One region of the Peribacillus sp. NPDC055009 genome, then DNA from elsewhere that is predicted to be linked to it. Evidence: riboswitches for the same ligand, from Rfam matches in the RefSeq annotation. Region 1 holds a riboswitch; each other region holds the start of a gene.
What was found. A riboswitch is a leader RNA that binds a small molecule or an ion and turns the genes downstream of it on or off. The one in region 1 is predicted to bind S-adenosylmethionine.

Region 1 (5,067 bases):
AAAGGGAAAATTTGTTGTATTGGAAGACAATGAACTAGAGCAACTGAAAAAACAAAACGAAGAAAAAGCCGTGGAAATTGTGGATTTCGTTAAAATTGAAGAAATAGATCCCATTTATTTCAATCGGAGTTACTACATGTCCCCTAATGATGGAGGGATAAAAGCTTATTCCCTTTTGAGGCAGGCCCTCAAGGAATCGAATAAGGTAGGATTAGCAAAAATCATCATTCGCTCTAAAGAACAAATGGCGGTAATCCGAGTCGTTGATAATACCTTGGTGATGGAAACGATTCATTATCCGGATGAAGTCCGTTCCACAGCGGATGTTCCGAATATCCCCGCCAATGATACCATTGCAAAAAAAGAAATCGATACTGCCGTATTATTAATAGATCAATTAACGACCACTTTCGATCCGACAAAATACACCGATGACTATCGAACCGCGTTACTTGAATTGATTGAATCAAAGAAAACGGGACAGACGACGATTACAGCCAAAACAAAAGAACCAGTTTCCAACAATGTAACCGATTTAATGGAGGCATTACAGGCATCCATTGACCGTACGAAACATGATGAACCGGAAAAGAAAAAGACGACCCGAAAGAAAGCGGCACCAAAAAAAAAGAAACAAGCTTAAACAGGAAGCTGAGCGGAAGACATATGGTGTCGCTCGGCTTTTCTGCTTGTTTTAGCAAGGAATCAGGCCTCTTATAAGGGAATGAAAGTGACTTTACAGGGAGGTATTTGAATAGGGAATGAAAGTGAAAATAGGTAAGTGAATCACGATTTAAGGATTAGAATGGAACTAAAAGAAAATGATGGATGATAATGAAGGCAAAAAAATTCGCTCCCTAAAGAGCGACAATGAGGAATTCAATCGTGAAAATCAACATATAGGCGAACAGTTGTAGTTTTCGACTATATATTGTGTTCATATTCTACCATATTTAATTCTGAAATAGCAACAAAATTACTGAAACTAACCTATGAATTTTTCTGGAAATCAATGATATTTCGCCCATTTAACGGCTCATGTGGCTTTTTCACTTCATATATTTTTAAAAACTACTGAATATAATGGATTTTTAGTATAATTTATACATATAGGATGATATAAATTAAATATGAATGGAAGATGCAAAATGGAAAATGGAAAAATCAAATCACTTCAGGCCGGAAAGCCGAAACATGAAAGTTTTTCGAATGTCGATATCTTTTCAGCCATGGATAAACAAGCACAGGATAATGTGACAGTGACTAAATCAGGCATAATTGGTGATGGGGTAGGTAATGAAAAGTTCCATGGAGGTCCTGATCGGGCTTTGTGCTTTTACCCCTTTGAGCATTATTCATTATGGAATGAAAGATTCTCTAAAAAGCTGGATATCCCAGCATTCGGTGAAAATTTAACCGTAGCGGGGATGAGAGAAGAAACCACGTATATCGGCGATATTTATCAAATAGGCGAAGTGATTGTTCAAATTAACCAGGGGAGGATACCTTGTTCGACCATTTCCCACTTCAATCAAGAACCTAAGTTTTTGGAACTAGTGCTGAAAACGAGTTTCACTGGTTATTTTGCAAGAGTACTTCAAGAAGGAACGATAAATAAACAAAACGAGATCGTACTAATAGATCGTTTGCAAGAAAAAATTTCAGTTCATTATGCAGCAGAGGTAATCCTTCATAAACGAGATGGGCTGGAAGGCGCCAAGGCTTTACTTACTCTGGACCCATTAGCGGAAGACTGGAAACAAAGAATCTTGAAGAGGGTTCAGGCTGCAAAAGATTGAATCATTTTTGCAAAAGTGAAAAAAATGTCGATCAGGTATTGAAATTGACAGATTATTAATGTAAATTAAATATAATCTAATTTTGAAATCTTGTGAAAATTATATAAATGGATCTTATCGAGAGAGGTGGAGGGACTGGCCCGAAGAAACCTCAGCAACCAGCTTAGGCAAAGGTGCTAAATCCAGCAAGCAGAGCTTGATAGATGAGGAGAATGTTTCAAAAAACCTTCTTCTTTGAGAAGGTTTTTTTTTCCTTTTCTCTCATACTCATAAAATACGACAAAAACAGGACTGTTTTTGAGAGAGGGTGTAATGATGAATTTTCGTAAAGAAGTGAAAGAAAGAATGCTAGTTGGGGAAGGGGCAATGGGGACCTTATTGTACTCAAATGGCATCGATCAATGTTATGAGGAATTAAACTGCACGAATCCGGATCAAATAGAGTCTATCCATCGTGCCTATCTGGAAGCTGGTGCAGATATCCTTCAATCGAATACATACGGAGCCAATTTCAACAAATTGAAACGGTATGGACTTGAAGATGAAGTAAGCAGAATCAATCGCCAGGGAGTCATTCTTGCTAAAAAAGCGGCAAAAGGACAGGCTTATGTCTTCGGTACCATAGGGGCACAACGGAGTATCAGGAAATCGGATTTAAACATGGAAGAGATTAAACGGGGGTTTCGTGAACAGTTATACAGTCTGTTGATGGAAAACCCTGATGGGATTCTGTTGGAAACATTTTATGACCTGGAAGAGCTGGAAACCGTTCTGCAAATCGTAAAAAATGAAACTGGACTGCCGATCATCGCAAATGTTTCGATGCATGAACTGGGTAATCTCCAAAATGGAATCCATTTAAATGAAGCCTTTCAAAAACTCGAGCAATTGGGTGCCGATGTTGTTGGGGTGAATTGCCGTCTTGGTCCACATCATATGATCCGGGCCTTGGAAGAAGTGAGTTTGCCAAAGCAAGCATCGATTGCCATATACCCTAATGCCAGCCTTCCTGATTATGTGGATGGAAGGCTCGTCTATAAAGCCGTGCCGGAATATTTCGGTTCAAGTGCCCTGGAACTTCGTGAGCAAGGTGCCGCTATCATAGGCGGGTGCTGTGGAACGACGCCACTGCATATTCAAGCTGTAAAGAATGCGATCGGAAGTTTTGCTCCCGTAAAAGAGAAAGTTACGAAATCCCGTGAAATAGAAATAATTGAAGTGAACGAAAGAGAATTGGAACTTCCACTGTACGAAAAGGCCAAGACGGAAAGGACAATCCTGGTTGAACTTGATCCACCTAAAAAGCTGGGAATAGAGAGCTTCATGACCGGTGCAGAGGTTTTGAAAAAAGCAGGGGTCGATTCCATTACACTAGCGGATAATTCACTTGCCTCACCAAGGATATCGAATGATGCACTGGCTAACCTACTGAAGAACCAATTGAATATTAATCCGATGGTGCATATAACATGCCGTGATCGAAATTTGATTGGCCTGCAATCACATTTAATGGGTCTGCAGACGGTGGGGCTGAATGAATTATTGATCATCACCGGAGATCCTTCAAAAATAGGGGACTTCCCGGGTGCCACTTCGGTTTATGATTTATCTTCCTTCGACCTTATAAGCATGGTCAAACAATTTAATGAAGGTCTTTCCTATTCCGGTCAAAGTCTGGGGCAACGGGCAAATTTTAAAATTGCGGCAGCGTTTAATCCGAATGTGAAATATCTGGATAAAGCAGTACTGAGAATGGAAAAGAAGATTTCCTGTGGTGCTCAATCCTTTTTGACACAGCCAATTTATTCGGTGGAGCAAATCGAAGAAGTACATGTAGCTACAAAACATTTAGAAACCCCGATTTTCATCGGTATCATGCCTTTGACAAGCACCCGGAACGCAGAATTCATCCATAATGAGATCCCAGGCATCAAATTGCCTGATAACGTAAGAAGGGCAATGGCTTTAGCGGGGGATGACCCTGTAAAGTCAAGGATTGAAGGGGTTAATATCGCGCGGGAACTGGTGGACGCGGCAAGGGAAAAATTCAAGGGCATATATTTAATCACTCCGTTCCTTCGCTATGAAATGACGGCGGAACTTACGAAATATATTAGAAAAGTCGATAGTAAACAGACATCAGAGGTGGCAGTACATGAATAAAAAAGCGATTCAAGATCAGTTAAATTCCAAGATTCTCCTACTTGATGGGGCGATGGGAACCATGCTTCAAGCGGAGGATTTGACAGCAGATGATTTTGGAGGGGAACAATTCGAGGGCTGCAATGAATATTTATCACTGACGCAGCCGGAAATCATCCAATCCATTCATGAAAAATATTTAGCGGCGGGCGCAGATATCATTGAAACAAATACCTTTGGAGCGACCAGCATCGTTCTTGAGGAATACCAAATAAGCACGATCGCCTACAAGCTAAATAAAATTTCAGCTGAGCTTGCCGTTAAAGCTTGTGAAAAGTATTCCAATGAAGAATGGCCAAGGTATGTAGCTGGCTCGATGGGCCCCACTACAAAAACGCTTTCCGTAACGGGCGGAACGACTTTTGATATTTTAACCGATTCTTATGAAGAACAGGCACTGGGTCTCTTGGATGGCGGTGTAGACTTGCTGTTGGTGGAAACCTGTCAGGATATGCTTAATGTCAAGGCTGCCTTTTCTGGAATCAAAGCAGCATTCGCAAAAACAGGAAAAGATGTGCCTGTCATCATATCAGGAACAATCGAACCGATGGGCACTACACTTGCTGGCCAGTCCATAGAAGCTTTTTATTTATCGGTTGAACATATGAAGCCCGTAGCTGTCGGCCTTAATTGTGCAACAGGGCCGGAATTCATGATAGACCATATCAGGACACTTGCAGATATATCAAACAGCGCCATCAGCTGTTATCCGAATGCCGGGCTCCCTGATGAAGAGGGCCACTATCATGAGTCACCTACTTCCCTGGCAGAGAAAATGAAGCAATTTGCCGAAAAGGGATGGGTCAATATCATTGGCGGATGTTGTGGTACGACACCAGAGCATATTAAAGAACTTTCCAGGGTCCTCGAAGGCATGAAGCCCCGTACTATTACGGAAACTGCCCATGGTCATGCCGTATCAGGCATAGAGCCGCTCATTTATGATGATTCAATGCGTCCTTTATTCGTAGGTGAAAGGACGAATGTTATCGGTTCCCGAAAGTTCAAGGAGCTGATACGCGGCAAGCATTACGAGCCAGCAGCCGAAATTGCACGTAACCAGGTG
Region 2 (5,067 bases), on a different contig from region 1:
TCTTTCTAGATCCTTAAGTGCATCTTCTTCTGGTATTTTCAGCTGTTCGAATGCCAGTTTTGCAGTTTCCCCTTTATGGCCATCCACATAGTCAACTCCTTCAGATAAGGCTTTCAATGCATGTTCAAGAGATTTTGGATTTTTTTCAACAAATGATCTTTTTGCAAGAAGGTAGCTATCAATCGTCACTCCTGCACCAACCAAATTATCAAGTTGATTTACTTCATCAATTTCCTTAAATGTATCTGTAAGTGCACCACTAACCCAAACAGCATCAATATCGCCTTTTTTCATTCCAATAATCGCTTCGTCAGGCGTACTGTATGGAACATATGTGATATCTTTTTCATTGATTTTATTAGCTTCTAAGTATTTAGCCCACACATATTCATAGACAGTTCCTTTTGAAACTCCTAACTTTTTCCCTTTTAAATCACTTGCCGATTCAATATCCCCTTTAACAAGTAGCTGGGTTTCCTTGGAGGAATCCTCTTTCCCTCTTGTAAGTGTTCCTAAAATCACCATATCCCCTTTACCTAACGAGTTTAACAAGGCGTAATCTGCAGCTATTCCAGTATCAGCTTGTTCTGTTAATACAGCATTAACCGTGTCAATTCCCATGGCAAAATTGGTAAGCTTTGCTTCTACGCCGTAATTTGAGAAGTATCCCTGTATCTCTGCCGCCCTGAATTGAAGTGAACCACCTGCTGCAGTATCAATAGCCATCCTTATAACGTCACTGTTAGGTGCACCAGCATCTTCTGAAGGAGATGAGGAACATCCAGCGATAAATAAAATGTTTAACATCGAAATAACAACCAATAAAGACCTCAAATTTTTCATGTTCATATCCCCTATGGCACTTATTTTTTTAAGTTGGCAACACATCTAAAACCCATATGCCCTGTAGAGCTGTCAATCATATTATAAGTACGGGCTGAAATCCTATAACGATTACAATATGATCGATGGCATAGATAGGATCCGCCTTTTATCAGTTTTGCAAAAGGATCGGGATCGAGGACTTCACTTCCATGTTGAATTGAAAATGTATCCTCGCACCATTCCCACACATTCCCCGACATGTTATAAAGGCCAAAATCATTCGGTTCAAAGGTATCAACAGGAGCCGTTCCTAAAAATCCGTCTTCTCCCAAATTTTCGTTTGGAAAATTGCCTTGCCAAATATTACAGTGATGCTTTCCCCCTTGGTGCAACTCATCCCCCCAAGGATATTTACGATTTACCACTCCACTGGCAGCAGCATATTCCCATTCCGCTTCTGTCGGAAGTCTTTTTCCAGCCCATCTACAAAACGCTTTGGCATCATTCCATGACACATGGACGACCGGATGGTGAAAGCGATTCACGATTGAGGAATCCGTCCCTTCCGGATGCTTCCAGCAAGCATTTCGAACAGCTATCCACCAAGGTGTTTTTTCGGCTGCCCCCACCATATCCCGTTCCATTCGTTTGTTGACAAACAAGTTAAAAACAAAAGACCATCCATATTTCTCCGCATCTGTTACATAACCGGTATCCTTTATAAAACAATAGAATTGTTCATTTGTTACGGCGTATCGGTCCATGTAAAAGGACTCAATCTTTACTGTTCGTGGTGGATATTCACCATCTTCTCTTGAACTATCTTCATCACTTGATCCTAGTAAAAATTCACCTGCTTGTATCAAAGACATATTATAGAAATCGTTTTTGTTTGTCGGGATCGAATCAAGGTCAGTTTCAATTGAAAGAAAATTCCGTCTTTTCAATACAGTACAGCATGATTTCATATTTGTTGTTTTCATGTTTCCACTCTCCAATGAATCTTCTCCTAGGCACTGCTTATGCCTGTATTATCACAATTTTTTTCGAACAAAAAAGGACACAGAAATGTTGTAATGAACAACAATTCAGTATCCTTTGGTTGACCAATTGGATAATCCAATTTTATTCTCTTTTCTTTATGCAATTTAACAATAAAACATAAATACTCATTAATCAAGTAGGTTTAATTATTTTATTTATTTTTTTCAGTCTTCCCTACTAATCGTTGTTTTAAAAAACCACGTCTAAACCTTATCTAAAAAGTGGTATAAAAAGCCGAATACAGAAAATGATCATGCCAGGAACCGAGTAATAAACGGTATATTCTAAATATTCAACCTCCAGCGCTTGACCTTTGTAAAAACTACCTGTATAGTCATAATTAATTTAATAGACAACTCTTATCCAGAGAGGTGGAGGGACTGGCCCTTTGATGCCTCAGCAACAGACTGATCATGTACTGTGCTAATTCCAGAAGTGTAAAAACTTGAAGATAAGAAGAGTATATAGCTTTGTTGCCAACACCTCTTCTTATTTTTTAAGAAGAGGTTTTTTATTTTTAAAAGGAAAGAAGGAATGCAACATGTCAATCACATTAACGAAAGCACCATTCAGGGCCGATCACGTCGGAAGTTTATTAAGACCGGAACGTTTACATATTGCCAGAAAGCAATTTAGGGAGGGTACCCTTTCAGCAGAGCGCCTTCGTGAAATTGAAACCGAAGAAATCAAACGGATTGTCGATAAACAAATTGAAGTTGGATTGGAGGCTGTTACGGACGGCGAGTTCAGACGAACATGGTGGCACTTTGACTTCCTCGAACATTTAAATGGCATCGAGGGATATGTGACTGAAAAAGGTCTCACATTCGATGGTGTGGAAACAGAGAGATATAACGTTCGCAATACCGGGAAGGTTTCATTCAATCCTGAACATCCCTTCATTAGTGATTTCATTGAATTGAACAAAATCGTGAACGGTCGTGCCGTTGCTAAGCAAACCATTCCCAGTCCGAATCAGTTATTTGCTGCAGGTATTCATAATGAAGACATCTACCCTGATATTGAAGATTATGCAAATGATATCATCAAGGCGTATCAGCATGCTTTGAAAGCCTTTTATGAAGCAGGTGTGCGTTATCTTCAATTGGATGATGTATATATTGCCAGACTTTCAGCTCCAGATTTCCAGTTCAAAGATGGAAAATATACGAGGGAACAGTTAATTGATCTTGCACTTCGTGTCATTAATGGAGCATTGGAAGGCAAACCAGAAGACCTTGTCGTCACTACCCACCTATGTCGCGGAAACTATCAGTCGACTTGGGCGTTTGAAGGAAGCTATGCCCGTATCGCCCCAACTTTATTGGCAAAGGAAAAAGTGGATGGATTCTTCTTGGAATATGATGATCAACGCTCAGGGGATTTCAAACCATTGGAATACATTCCAAATGGCGGTGCACAGGTCGTACTGGGTGTCGTCACTTCAAAAAATGGAGAAATCGAAGACAAGGAAGCAGTTAAGGCACGCATCAAGGAAGCTTCAAACTTCGTTGCTCTCGAACAATTATGCTTAAGCCCTCAATGCGGCTTCGCCTCCACCCATCACGGCAACAAGCTGACCGAAGAACAGCAATGGGAAAAGCTGAAATTCGTCGTTGATGTAGCAAAAGAAGTGTGGGAATGATTCATCTTTAAATGTAACGTAAAAGCTAGGCATTAGGCAGGCCTAGCTTTTCTTCAAAACAGCTCAATAAAATGTTTTGCCGTTTTGGAAAGATAACGATCTTGTCTAAAAACCAAAGCTATATTCGATTGAATTGAAGAATCGATAATATCCAACACTTTCACTCCTTTTATAATATGAGGTGAAACAGCTGATTTCGGAACAATACTCGCCCCAACTCCAGCTGAAACCAGAGAGAGCAGAACATTTACATCATGGCATTCGCATAAAATATTTGGCTGTATTTCCCGCTTTTTAAATTCCTCGATAATTTCTTCGTAAATCCCTTGTCCTTTTTCCCTATGCACTAAAAGCAATGGGATATTTTCAATATCCTTTAAATGAACCCTACTCTTTGAAGTGAAACTGTCCCAAACCTCAGGTACAACAAAAACATTCGGCACTTGTCCTATGTTCAAAATGGAAAGACCCTTCATCTCGACAGGTAAATGAACAATAGCAAGTTCAATATCCTGATTCTCCAAATAATTACTTATTTCATATGGATCTCCTGCGAATATTTTAAAGGAAACGGAAGGATATTTTTTCTTAAAATCATTAATTTTATCAGGTAAATAAGACATATAGGCAAGTACGGAACCTACTGAAAGGGTACCTTTAATTCCCTCACCCGTTTCCTTCACTTCGAGCAAGGAGTCCTCGAAATATTGCAGCATATTCTTAGCCTTCTCGTAAAGTACCCTCCCAGCTTCGGTCAATTCCATACTTTTACCATTCCTTTTTCGCTCAAGTAAAGTAGTCCCTAATTCTTCTTCCATAAGGCGGAGCTGCTGGCTTAATGGCGGCTGTGACATATTCAATTTTTTTGCTGCACGGGAAACCTGGCCTTCTTCTGCAAGAATAAGAAAATATCGTAATTGTCTAATATCCATTTTGGCACCTCTAATATATATGTAAAGCGTATATAAACTTAATTATATAGATATTTTAAATATGATACAAACAGCAGTAAAATATATTTGTTTACAATATAAAGGGGTGTTCAAAATGGAGAAATTCAAGGATCTAAACAAAAGCTTCATCAATGGGGAATGGATGGAAGGCTCAAGTCAACGCAGATATAATATTTTAAACCCATACAATAATGCCGTGATTTCAAATGTGAGCTTGGCTACATCAAAACAGCTCGAAGAATCATTTGAAATAGCAAAAAATGCTCAAAAAGGTTGGGCAAAAACATCAGCTGAAAAACGTCGTCAGGTCCTGCTTAAAGTTGGTGAATTCCTACAGGAAAACCGGAATGAAATCGTTGAAATGATTTCCCGTGAAACGGGTGGATCGCTTATTAAAACAAATGTTGAATTTCAGCTTACTATGGAAATAGTCGAAGAATCTACTAACATGGTGGATGAAATATATCAAATGCATGAGGTTCCGTCAGCTATAGATCATAAAGTCAATCATATACATCGACTGCCACTAGGAGTTATTTCTTCAATATCTCCGTTTAACTTTCCGATGAACTTGTCAATGAGAACCATCGCACCAGCCAT
Region 3 (5,067 bases), on a different contig from region 1:
CACGTGCAGTTCCTATCTACCAAAGCAATGCATACTTGTTCAAGGACACCGACCATGCAGCGAATTTATTTGGCCTAAAGGAGAATGGCTATATATATTCACGACTCCATAATCCCACGATCAGCGTTTTTGAGGAAAGAATGGCCTTATTGGAAGGCGGAATCGGCGGATTGGCAACAGCAAGCGGAATGGCTGCCATCTCACTTTCAATCCTGAATATTGCCGCTGCAGGGGATGAGATTGTTTCAGCATCTACATTATATGGCGGTACGTATAACCTTTTTGAAAATACTCTTCCTAAATACGGGATTAAAGTGAAGTTCGTTTCTCCTGATGACCCTGAAAATTTCAAAAGGGCGATTACGCCAAGAACTAAAGCCATTTTTGCTGAAACCATCGGAAATCCAAGTTTGAGGGTGCTTGATATTGAAGCGGTAGCGAAAATCGCCCATGATGCCGGAATACCTTTAATCATTGATAATACCTTTGCGACACCGTATCTATGCAGACCAATTGATTTTGGAGCGGATATTGTCATCCATTCCGCTACAAAATGGCTTCTGGGAAATGGAACTACGCTTGGCGGTGTCATCGTGGATGGAGGGAAATTCGATTGGAACTCGCCAAATTACCCTGGCTTCACAGAGCCTGACCCAAGTTACGACAATCTGGTATACGCCGAGGCAGTTGGACCTGCCGCATTCATAACGAAAGCCCGAGTCCAGTTACTCCGTGATTTAGGACCTGCGCTAAGTGCCCAAAGTGCATTCCAGTTTACGCTGGGACTTGAAACGCTGCATGTAAGGATGAAAGAGCATCTATCAAACACCAAGTCTGTCATTAAATATTTAAAAAACCATCCTGCGGTGACTTGGGTTTCACATCCTGGTGATGAGGATCATCCCGATAAAGCCCTTGCGGAAAAATATTTGCCAAAGGGAGCTGGATCTGTTGTGACTTTTGGGATACAAGGTAATCGAGAAGCTGGGGCAAAACTTATCAATTCGGTGGAATTATGGTCCCATGTAGCGAATGTTGGGGATGCGAAGAGCTTGATCATCCACCCAGCCAGTACGACCCATCAACAATTGAATGAGGCAGGTCTTGCGAAAGCGGGTGTGAGTGCCGACCAAGTCCGTTTATCGATTGGGATTGAAAATGTAGAGGATTTAATAGAAGATTTGGAGCAGGCAATTGAAAAAGCGACGAATATAGTCTCCTTGACATCCAAAACGGTTTAAGTAAAGTTTCTGTATGCTTGTACTAGAAATATTATACATTGCACTCCTTTTTTATCTATGATAAAATTTCTCCATACTAAAGAACTTAATGATGTACAAATATTCTATATATTAGCTCTTATCAAGAGAGGTGGAGGGATGTGCCCGATGAAACCCGGCAACCGACAAGGAGATTTCCTTGGAAAGGTGCCAATTCACACAAAGTTTAATCACTTTGGAAGATGAGAGGAAGGCCTGTTTCTTCACCTGCCTTTCTGCTCATGCAGAAAGGTTTTTTCTGTTTTAATTGGGTAAACTTTTACATGATATGAGAAACAGACTAATAATGTAGAGAAATCAACTAAGTTCATAGGTTTTATTGGATAAAAGAGGTGAGGGTTAATGATTACATTGACGAAAGTCAGTAAGCTGTTCCGAACAGGAAAAGGAAACAGTGAGACAATCAAGGCTGTAAATAATGTGAATGTTGAAATAAATAAAGGCGAGATTTTCGGTATCATCGGTTACAGTGGAGCGGGGAAAAGTACTTTGATCAGAATGCTCAATGGATTGGAAACACCAACAGAGGGATCTGTTGTAGTTGCTGAGAAGGAAATTTCAAAAATTAAAGGGGCTCAGCTCCGCAAGGCCCGTCAAGAAATCAGCATGATTTTCCAACATTTCAATTTATTATGGTCGAGGACCGTTCAGGAGAATATATCTTTCCCATTGGAAATTGCAGGAGTTTCTAAACCTGAGCGAACCAAGCGTGTGAACGAATTGATCAAGTTAGTAGGATTGGAAGGCAGGGAAAAGGCCTATCCATCACAATTAAGCGGAGGGCAAAAGCAAAGGGTGGGAATAGCCAGGGCTCTGGCAAATGACCCTAAAGTGCTGCTGTGTGATGAAGCGACTTCTGCCTTGGATCCGCAGACTACCGACTCCATACTCGAATTGCTTGTTGACATCAATCAGCGTTTGGGGTTGACGATCGTCTTGATAACACATGAAATGCATGTGATCCGCAAAATCTGCCATCGCGTCGCCGTGATGGAAAGTGGGCAAGTTGTTGAACAGGGACCTGTCCTGGATGTTTTCAAGAACCCTAAAGAACAAATGACGAAGCGTTTCGTGCAACAGGTAACGGAACCGGAAGAAACGAAAGAAACGATGGACCATTTGCTCGAACGCTATCCTGCAGGCAAAGTGATTCAATTGACCTTTGTAGGCGATCATGCCGAAAGCCCGTTGATCACCAAGCTTGTACGTAACTTCGAGTTGGATGTCAATATCGTTCAAGGTAAGATATCCCAAACAAGAAGCGGTTCATATGGAACATTGTTTATCCATCTTGATGGCACTGAGGATGAAATGCTCCGCGCAATCGAATTCATTAAAGCACAGCAGGTAGGCGTGGAGGTGATTACTCATGCTTGAAGAATTATTGCCGAATGTTGATTGGGAAGACATTATTGAAGCTACGAGGGAAACGCTTTACATGACAAGCGTCTCTGTAGTGGCAACCTTTTTTATAGGCATAATATTAGGATTGATCCTGTTCCTGACAGGGAAGGGTAATATGTGGGAAAACCGGGCAGTCAACGGGATCATGAGTGCTGTCGTCAATATTTTCCGTTCCATTCCATTTCTTATTTTGATCGTGCTGCTCATTCCTTTCACTAAAGCGCTAGTCGGTTCCATGATCGGAGAGAACGCTGCACTGCCGGCACTTATTATCGGTGCGGCACCATTTTATGCGCGTATGGTAGAAATCGGCCTTCGTGAAATCGATAAAGGTGTAATTGAAGCTGCTAAATCGATGGGAGCAAAAACGAGCACGATCATTTGGAAGGTCCTTCTTCCAGAGTCAATGCCTGCCCTTATTTCTGGGATTACGGTAACATCGATTGCATTGGTTGGATATACCGCAATGGCCGGGGTCATCGGCGCAGGCGGGCTTGGTAATCTAGCCTATTTGGACGGCTATCAAAGAAATCAAAATGACGTTACACTAGTGGCGACCATCGTTATTCTAATTATCGTCTTCATAATTCAAATTATTGGAGATGTGATTACATCTAAATTGGACAAAAGATAAAGGGAGATGAATAGGATGAAAAAGTTTTTAGGATTTGCATTAATTTTAGTGTTGTCTATCGCTTTGGCTGCTTGTGGAAGTGAAAAGGATAAAAGCGGCAGTGATACGGAGAAAGAATCGAAGAAAATAGTTGTAGGGGCATCCAATGTTCCTCATGCTGAAATCCTTGAGGAAGCTAAGCCGCTTCTTAAAGAAAAAGGAATCGAATTGGAAATCGAAACTTTCCAGGACTATGTTTTACCGAATAAGGCGTTGAATGATAAGGAATTGGATGCTAACTACTTTCAACATATTCCATATTTAGAGGGGCAAATTAAAGAAAATGGATATGACTTCGTTAATGCTGGCGGAATCCATATCGAGCCGATTGCTCTATATTCACAAAAATATAAAAGCATTGATAAACTTCCGGAAGGCGCAACAATTATTATGAGCAGCTCTGTTGCTGATCATGGGCGCGCTTTATCCCTTTTGGAAAAGAATGGCCTGATCACTTTGAAAGAAGGCGTCGATAAAACGACGGCTACAACTAAAGACATCGTTGAAAATAAGAAAAACCTTAAATTCGATGCTGATTATGAAGCGGCCCTGCTTCCTAAAATTTATGAGAGTGGCGAAGGCGATGCAGTCTTGATCAACTCCAACTATGCAATTGACGCCGGTTTGAATCCGCTTGAAGATTCGATTGCGATTGAAGATTCGGAATCTCCATATGTGAATGTCATTGCCGTAAACAAAGGTGACGAAAATAAAGAAGCAATAAAAGCGCTTGTAGAAGTATTGCATTCTAAAGAAATTCAAGATTTCATTCTTAAAGAATACAAAGGTGCAGTTGTACCGGCGGATAAATAATTCAAGAATGGCGACCTGATTTAACTCAGGTCGCAGTTTAAAAACAAAAAGGTTTCGGAATGGTCTCATTCCGAAACCTTTTTGTTTTTATTTTGGATTTGAACCGATAATAGCCCTCTTTATTTGTTGTTGAGTGCCGATGGACAGAGATAACAACCAAAACGCTCATATTACACATAGCCATGGTTGCGGAATCTGCGTCAAAAGCTTCAGGTTTTCCAGCTTTCTTAATCACTTGTTCAATCAGAGGCTCTTAATACGAGTATTTCCGGGTGTTACTATCGTCCCATCACAAATCCGTTACGGTCTTCTGACGCATAAATGAATAAGCGAGCTGGTTTGTCCGTTCAGCTTTTACATAATGCGTCGCTCGTAATTTTTTCGGACTTAGAGAAGTGAGGCACTTCATTTTGAAAACATTAGGTGAAAGTGATTCTATCTGATTGTTTAGACTTAGTGGATTGGAACGGAAGGTACGAGACTCCTGCGGGAAAAGCGAGTCAAGGGAGACCCCGCAGGCGCAAAAGCACCGAGGAGGCTTCCGGACCGCCCGCGGAAAGCTAGTGCCTGAAGTGGAAAGTAACGTTCAAATTTTGAAACCTAAAAACCTAAAAAACTGTACAAACTCATTGATGATCCAGTTTGTTTTAGTCTGCGGCTTAATTTAATTCATTTCATGTTTAATCAGGAAAGGAAAGGGTATAGAGATAATGCAGGTAATAAAATGATACACAAATTTGAAAGGATGGTTCACTATCAATACTCTGGATTTAAATGTAACAAGCGAAATGGAAAAGGCGATGCAGTCTTCACATGGGATTGGCTACAGTGAGTACAGTAGAAACTTAGACCTCCGTATTGAGGTTGAGAAAGAACGGGATAGGGAACATGTAAAGT
Region 4 (5,067 bases), on a different contig from region 1:
GCAGTTCCCTCAACTAAAAGCCATATTAAATTCCTAGAAAGCAAGAATGCACAGAATGCCTTCCTGTGCATTTTTGCTTTCATTTGAAATCATAACTTTCCAAAACCCGATTCGCAATGAGCTGATACCCTTTTTCATTCGGATGTAACTTATCACTGAAATACTCTGTTTTCTTTTTATCTTCAAAAAGATCATTCGTAGGAATGAATAACATCCTATTGTCTTTATCCGCTATTCCCTTTATTGACTGGTTATAATCGCGAATATGCTTTTCAAGTTTTTGATTTCCTTTAATTGGGTTATATAGTCCCACTACCAAAATATCAGCTTTATCGTTTGCCTTTATGAGTGTTGACGTAATCTTTTTCAGATGGCTGATATACTCCCGTTTACCCTCATTGATTTTTCGATCACTTATTTTCTCCAAGTCCCCGCCGTTACTATTGATCAAGTCATTCGTTCCGATATAAACGATGAAAGTATCGGCTTCATCAAGTTTCGTTTTAATGCGGTAATCATCAAGCTGTTTCATCACCCCATCCGTTTCCTGGCCTTTTATACCGTAATTCCAAAAACTCACTTTTTGTTCCGATTCCGGGTTATTCAATTCATCCTCCAGGCCTTCTATATATCCTTCTCCATCCTTATCCCCTTTTCCATAGGTTAACGAATCTCCAAAAGCCATCACCCTTTGCACATCTTCCGACTCCGAGGCCTGAAATTCATATGCAACAAAACATATAACCAGTACTATAATCAAAAAAACTGACAATTTTTTCATTTGGTTCTCCTCTGCCTTTTTACTAGAAGTATTTAATCCTTTTCATACCCAAAAAATCTGCAGACTTAACATAAAAAAGGAATTGTCAGATAAAGAGTAAAAAGTGTATGATAATAAAAAACTTTCAATGGATTGGATGTCAATTCACCGTCCCTTAAACAAAAAAACGGGATTACCCTTCATTCTGGAGATTGAATAAATGATAGTTAGGAGATTACATCATGGAAGAGCACATAGAGTTTAGAGAGGCAGAACTATCTGATTTACCTAGAATTGTTGAAATATATAATTCGACAATTGCTTCAAGAATGGTCACGGCAGATACGGAGCCTGTATCCGTCCAATCGAGGGTTAAATGGTTTGAGGAACATCATTCAGAAAGTAGACCGCTATATATCATTACTATAGAAGGGAAAACTGCTGGATGGATGAGCTTTCAATCCTTCTATGGCCGACCGGCATATAATTCCACTGCCGAAATCAGCATTTATATTGATGATTATTTCCGGGGAAAAGGAATCGGACAAATTTCGATTCAAAAGGCAATTGAATTGAGTCCAAAATTAGGTATTAAGACTATATTGGGTTTCATTTTCGCCCACAATATACCTAGCCTTAAGCTTTTTTCCAAATTCGGGTTTGAAGAATGGGCACATTTACCTCAAGTTGCCGAGCTGGATGGCATTGAGCGGGATTTGATCATTCTTGGTAAACGTGTCGATATTTAATATAATTTTTTAGAGCTATTGCCTTGAGCAGTAGCTTTTTCAAATTAATACAGGTCGAATATGCTAATTTAAAAATACCGATATGCGTTTTGGAGGGAAAAATATTCTGACTCTCTTTTACTTGCTAACGCATTTAATAGCGTATCCAATTCTTGACTGGCCTGAACAGTAAGCAGACTTGTTAAGCCGTAACTTGCTGCCAATTTGATCATTTCCTGTCTCTTTTCTTCTACCCTTTCTATAGTTACTTTACGGTAAGGCATTATATGCCACCTCCCATTTATTCAATTTTTTTACACTTTCATCATAATTAAACTACTAGTTAAAATCAACTATTTTTCAGAAATAAAATGTGTTATTTTATAGGACAAATGTGACAAAACACCTACTTTATTCTTTAATTATGTATATTTTATGTCATTTTCTATTAAACGCAAAAAAGCATCCACTAGTGTATACTGTGAATGCTTACATCATATCCCTTATCCAAGAGCCCAAAATATAGTCCTTCGCTTACTATGTCATCCATTCAGAAGGTGACTCGTTATTAGGTCTATTTATAACAATCTTATATTCATCTTCAAGCACTTTTAATGGGGCATCATAAAGGTGCCTTTCATCAGAGGTTTTGTATACTCCATTGGCCAATAGCTCTTCAATGAGTTTTGCCTTCCTCTGTTCAATCCTCTTAAATAATTCTGCCATGTAAATGGCTCCTTTCCTAGTCATCCTAGAGCCTGCTTCTAGTTAGCTAACTTTATCAACTTGTTTGATTTTCACCAAATTATATATACCTTTTCTATTATGTCACTAAACGTTATTTCCCAAAAATAAAAGCCCCTTCTAATTCAAGAAGAGGCTGACTGTGTCCGTACGGCTCTTCTTATCTTCCAAGCATATGCTTGTTGGATTTAGCACAGTTCCCAAAATGGGTCCGCTGCCGAGGTTTCTTTGGGCCAAGTCCCTCCACCTCTCTGGATAAGAATTCGATATATAAATGATGTAGAAATGATTCTACCCTAATAATTATCAAAAGTCAATTACCTGGTTCTCCCTTTTTTCCTGGACATTACATGCTCCCTCTTCAAATACGGGTTGCATTTTCTTGTCTTTCTGATATGATGTCAGTAATTACATACAATTCACACCACTAGGGGAGTCTTTTTTAAGACTGAGATGGAAATAGTTTCCGGACCCTTTGAACCTGAACCGGCTCATACCGGCGGAGGGAAGTGGATGATATCGTCCATTTACAGACTATATCCATCTACCCCGTTCCGTATTCAGGAACGGGGTTTTTCATTATCTAGGGGAAACATTCTAAAGGAGGATGAACAATGGAGAATATTAAAACAGAAACATTCAGTGATAGACTTCATGCACGGGCAAAAGAGATTTGGAAAAGGAATCATTCACATCCCTTTGTCCAGGCAATTGGAAATGGTACGCTTCCTGAAAAGAAATTTGCCTATTACATGAAGCAGGACTATATCTATCTCATGGATTATTCCAAGCTCTTTGCTTTAGGTGTCATCAAAGCCCATAACATCGAAACCATGGCAAAGTTTGCGAGTATTTTAAATGAAACCCTTCAAGTGGAAATGGATATCCATCGGCAGTATGCTTCCGAATTCGGGATCAGTTCCAAGGAATTGGAAGAAACAGAACCTACTCCCACCACTCTAGCCTATACAGGTTACATGCTAAATGCAGCTCAGCATGGGACATTGGCAGACTTGATCGCCTGTCTCCTGCCATGCGCTTGGGATTACTATGAAATCGGTTTGCTATTAAAAGAACAAAATGGAGCAGCATTGGAAAACAATCGCTACGCAGATTGGATAAGGTCCTATTCATCACCTGAATTCGGGGAAGCACACAAGTGGCTGATCGCATTGTTGGAAGAATTGACGGAAGGCATGCCAGAAAAGGAACTTCTTCGATTAGAAAAGCACTTTTTGGTTACTTCCCGATATGAATACTTATTCTGGGATATGGTTCAAAATGAGCAGGATTGGCCGCTGTAGGTCGCAGACATGATGATGAATCCTATCAAGAAACTGACGTTGACTGCCATGATAACGGCTATAACGACACTGACCAGTTCATTTATTTTCATCCCTGCAGGATTTGCAAAGGTCTTTCCTATTCAGCATCTGTCAAATGTCCTCACGGCCGTTCTATTGGGGCCTGCTTATGCTGTGACACAAGCTTTCCTAGTTTCCATCATTAGAAACATGTCTGGTACCGGTTCAATATTCGCCTTTCCCGGGAGCATGTTCGGTGCACTTTTGGCTGCCATCCTTTATCGAAAAACACAAAGCTTAAAATTCGCTTGTTTAGGTGAAGTGATCGGGACCGGCATTCTCGGTTCCATGGCCTGTTATCCACTTGCCATCCTCCTATTAGGAGAAAAAGCTGCTCTTTTTGGTTTTTTACCGGCTTTTATGCTCAGTTCATTCGCAGGTGCGATTCTAGCTTTCATATTACTTAAAATACTTCTAAAAAATAATTATATGAAGGGGTTTTTTTATGAAAACAGCATTAACCATCGCCGGCTCTGATTCAGGAGGCGGTGCTGGAATACAAGCGGATTTAAAAACATTTTCTGCACATGGGGTTTTTGGAATGTCTGCCATAACAGCCGTAACCGCACAAAATACAATGGAAGTCCGTTCAGTACAGCCAATTGAAACAGCTATCATATCGGACCAAATTGCAGCTATATTTGAAGATATTCCTGTCGATGCAGTAAAAATAGGCATGCTTGGATCAAAAGAAATCGTGGAAACAGTCGCTGCGTCCCTTAAAACCTTCATGCCTGCCATCGTTATCCTTGACCCTGTCATGATTTCCAAAAGCGGCCACCATTTGCTCGACGAAAAGGCTGTCTCCGCCTTAAAAATGGACTTACTTCCGTTTGCAACACTTGTAACACCAAATGTACCGGAAGCGGAAGTGCTTACTGGCTTGTCGATTCGAACGAAACAAGATTTCTACAAGGCATGCATTTCAATACAAGAAATGGGTCCCAAAGCCGTTTTACTTAAAGGGGGCCATGCAGCGGGAAATCCAAATGATCTTTATTATGATGGGACTGACTTCCACTGGATCAAGGGAGAGCGCATACATACAAAAAACACTCATGGTACGGGCTGTACCTTATCATCCGCCATTACATCAAACCTGGCAAATGGACTGCCCTTGCAAGAGTCGATCGAACAGGCCAAGACTTATATTTCTGAAGCGATACGCAATAGTTTTTCAATCGGTAAAGGTCATGGTCCTGTCCATCATTTTCATTCATATTCAAAAAAAGAACGGAGTGACTTAATATGAAGGTTTCCGCAGCCGATTTATTCGTGAAGGTAAAAGAAAGAAAACCACTCGTCCACCAAATCACCAACTTTGTTACGGTCAACGACTGTGCAAATGCCACCCTTGCCATCGGTGGTTCACCAGTGATGACATCGAGCCCAAGAGAAGTGGCGGATATGGTTAAATTAGCGGATGCATTGGTCCTGAATTTCGGTACGATCGATGATAAAGCCTTGGAAG

Region 2: another riboswitch for S-adenosylmethionine. It lies ahead of ACWF5P_RS03885 (5-methyltetrahydropteroyltriglutamate--homocysteine S-methyltransferase); the one in region 1 lies ahead of ACWF5P_RS21335 (bifunctional homocysteine S-methyltransferase/methylenetetrahydrofolate reductase).
Region 3: another riboswitch for S-adenosylmethionine. It lies ahead of ACWF5P_RS04585 (methionine ABC transporter ATP-binding protein); the one in region 1 lies ahead of ACWF5P_RS21335 (bifunctional homocysteine S-methyltransferase/methylenetetrahydrofolate reductase).
Region 4: another riboswitch for S-adenosylmethionine. It lies ahead of ACWF5P_RS16055 (Fur-regulated basic protein FbpA); the one in region 1 lies ahead of ACWF5P_RS21335 (bifunctional homocysteine S-methyltransferase/methylenetetrahydrofolate reductase).

The regions. Positions count from the first base shown of each region.
Region 1 covers NZ_JBSGVZ010000018.1:4,337-9,403, reverse strand. Annotated here, with positions in the region: gene ku (non-homologous end joining protein Ku) at 1-643, shown strand, start outside; gene ACWF5P_RS21340 (MOSC domain-containing protein) at 1,149-1,799, shown strand; SAM riboswitch class I at 1,911-2,009, shown strand; gene ACWF5P_RS21335 (bifunctional homocysteine S-methyltransferase/methylenetetrahydrofolate reductase) at 2,115-3,962, shown strand; gene metH (methionine synthase) at 3,955-5,067, shown strand, end outside.
Region 2 covers NZ_JBSGVZ010000002.1:26,255-31,321, forward strand. Annotated here, with positions in the region: gene ACWF5P_RS03875 (ABC transporter substrate-binding protein) at 1-849, opposite strand, end outside; gene ACWF5P_RS03880 (SUMF1/EgtB/PvdO family nonheme iron enzyme) at 864-1,808, opposite strand; SAM riboswitch class I at 2,226-2,327, shown strand; gene ACWF5P_RS03885 (5-methyltetrahydropteroyltriglutamate--homocysteine S-methyltransferase) at 2,411-3,514, shown strand; gene ACWF5P_RS03890 (LysR family transcriptional regulator) at 3,568-4,446, opposite strand; gene ACWF5P_RS03895 (aldehyde dehydrogenase family protein) at 4,562-5,067, shown strand, end outside.
Region 3 covers NZ_JBSGVZ010000002.1:157,791-162,857, reverse strand. Annotated here, with positions in the region: gene ACWF5P_RS04590 (O-acetylhomoserine aminocarboxypropyltransferase/cysteine synthase family protein) at 1-1,241, shown strand, start outside; SAM riboswitch class I at 1,357-1,469, shown strand; gene ACWF5P_RS04585 (methionine ABC transporter ATP-binding protein) at 1,623-2,657, shown strand; gene ACWF5P_RS04580 (methionine ABC transporter permease) at 2,650-3,318, shown strand; gene ACWF5P_RS04575 (MetQ/NlpA family ABC transporter substrate-binding protein) at 3,334-4,170, shown strand.
Region 4 covers NZ_JBSGVZ010000010.1:34,086-39,152, reverse strand. Annotated here, with positions in the region: gene ACWF5P_RS16075 (ABC transporter transmembrane domain-containing protein) at 1-37, shown strand, start outside; gene ACWF5P_RS16070 (DUF459 domain-containing protein) at 80-781, opposite strand; gene ACWF5P_RS16065 (GNAT family N-acetyltransferase) at 1,003-1,509, shown strand; gene ACWF5P_RS16060 (Spo0E family sporulation regulatory protein-aspartic acid phosphatase) at 1,578-1,772, opposite strand; gene ACWF5P_RS16055 (Fur-regulated basic protein FbpA) at 2,026-2,214, opposite strand; SAM riboswitch class I at 2,390-2,494, opposite strand; TPP riboswitch at 2,652-2,757, shown strand; gene tenA (thiaminase II) at 2,847-3,536, shown strand; gene thiW (energy coupling factor transporter S component ThiW) at 3,552-4,073, shown strand; gene thiD (bifunctional hydroxymethylpyrimidine kinase/phosphomethylpyrimidine kinase) at 4,042-4,848, shown strand; gene thiM (hydroxyethylthiazole kinase) at 4,845-5,067, shown strand, end outside.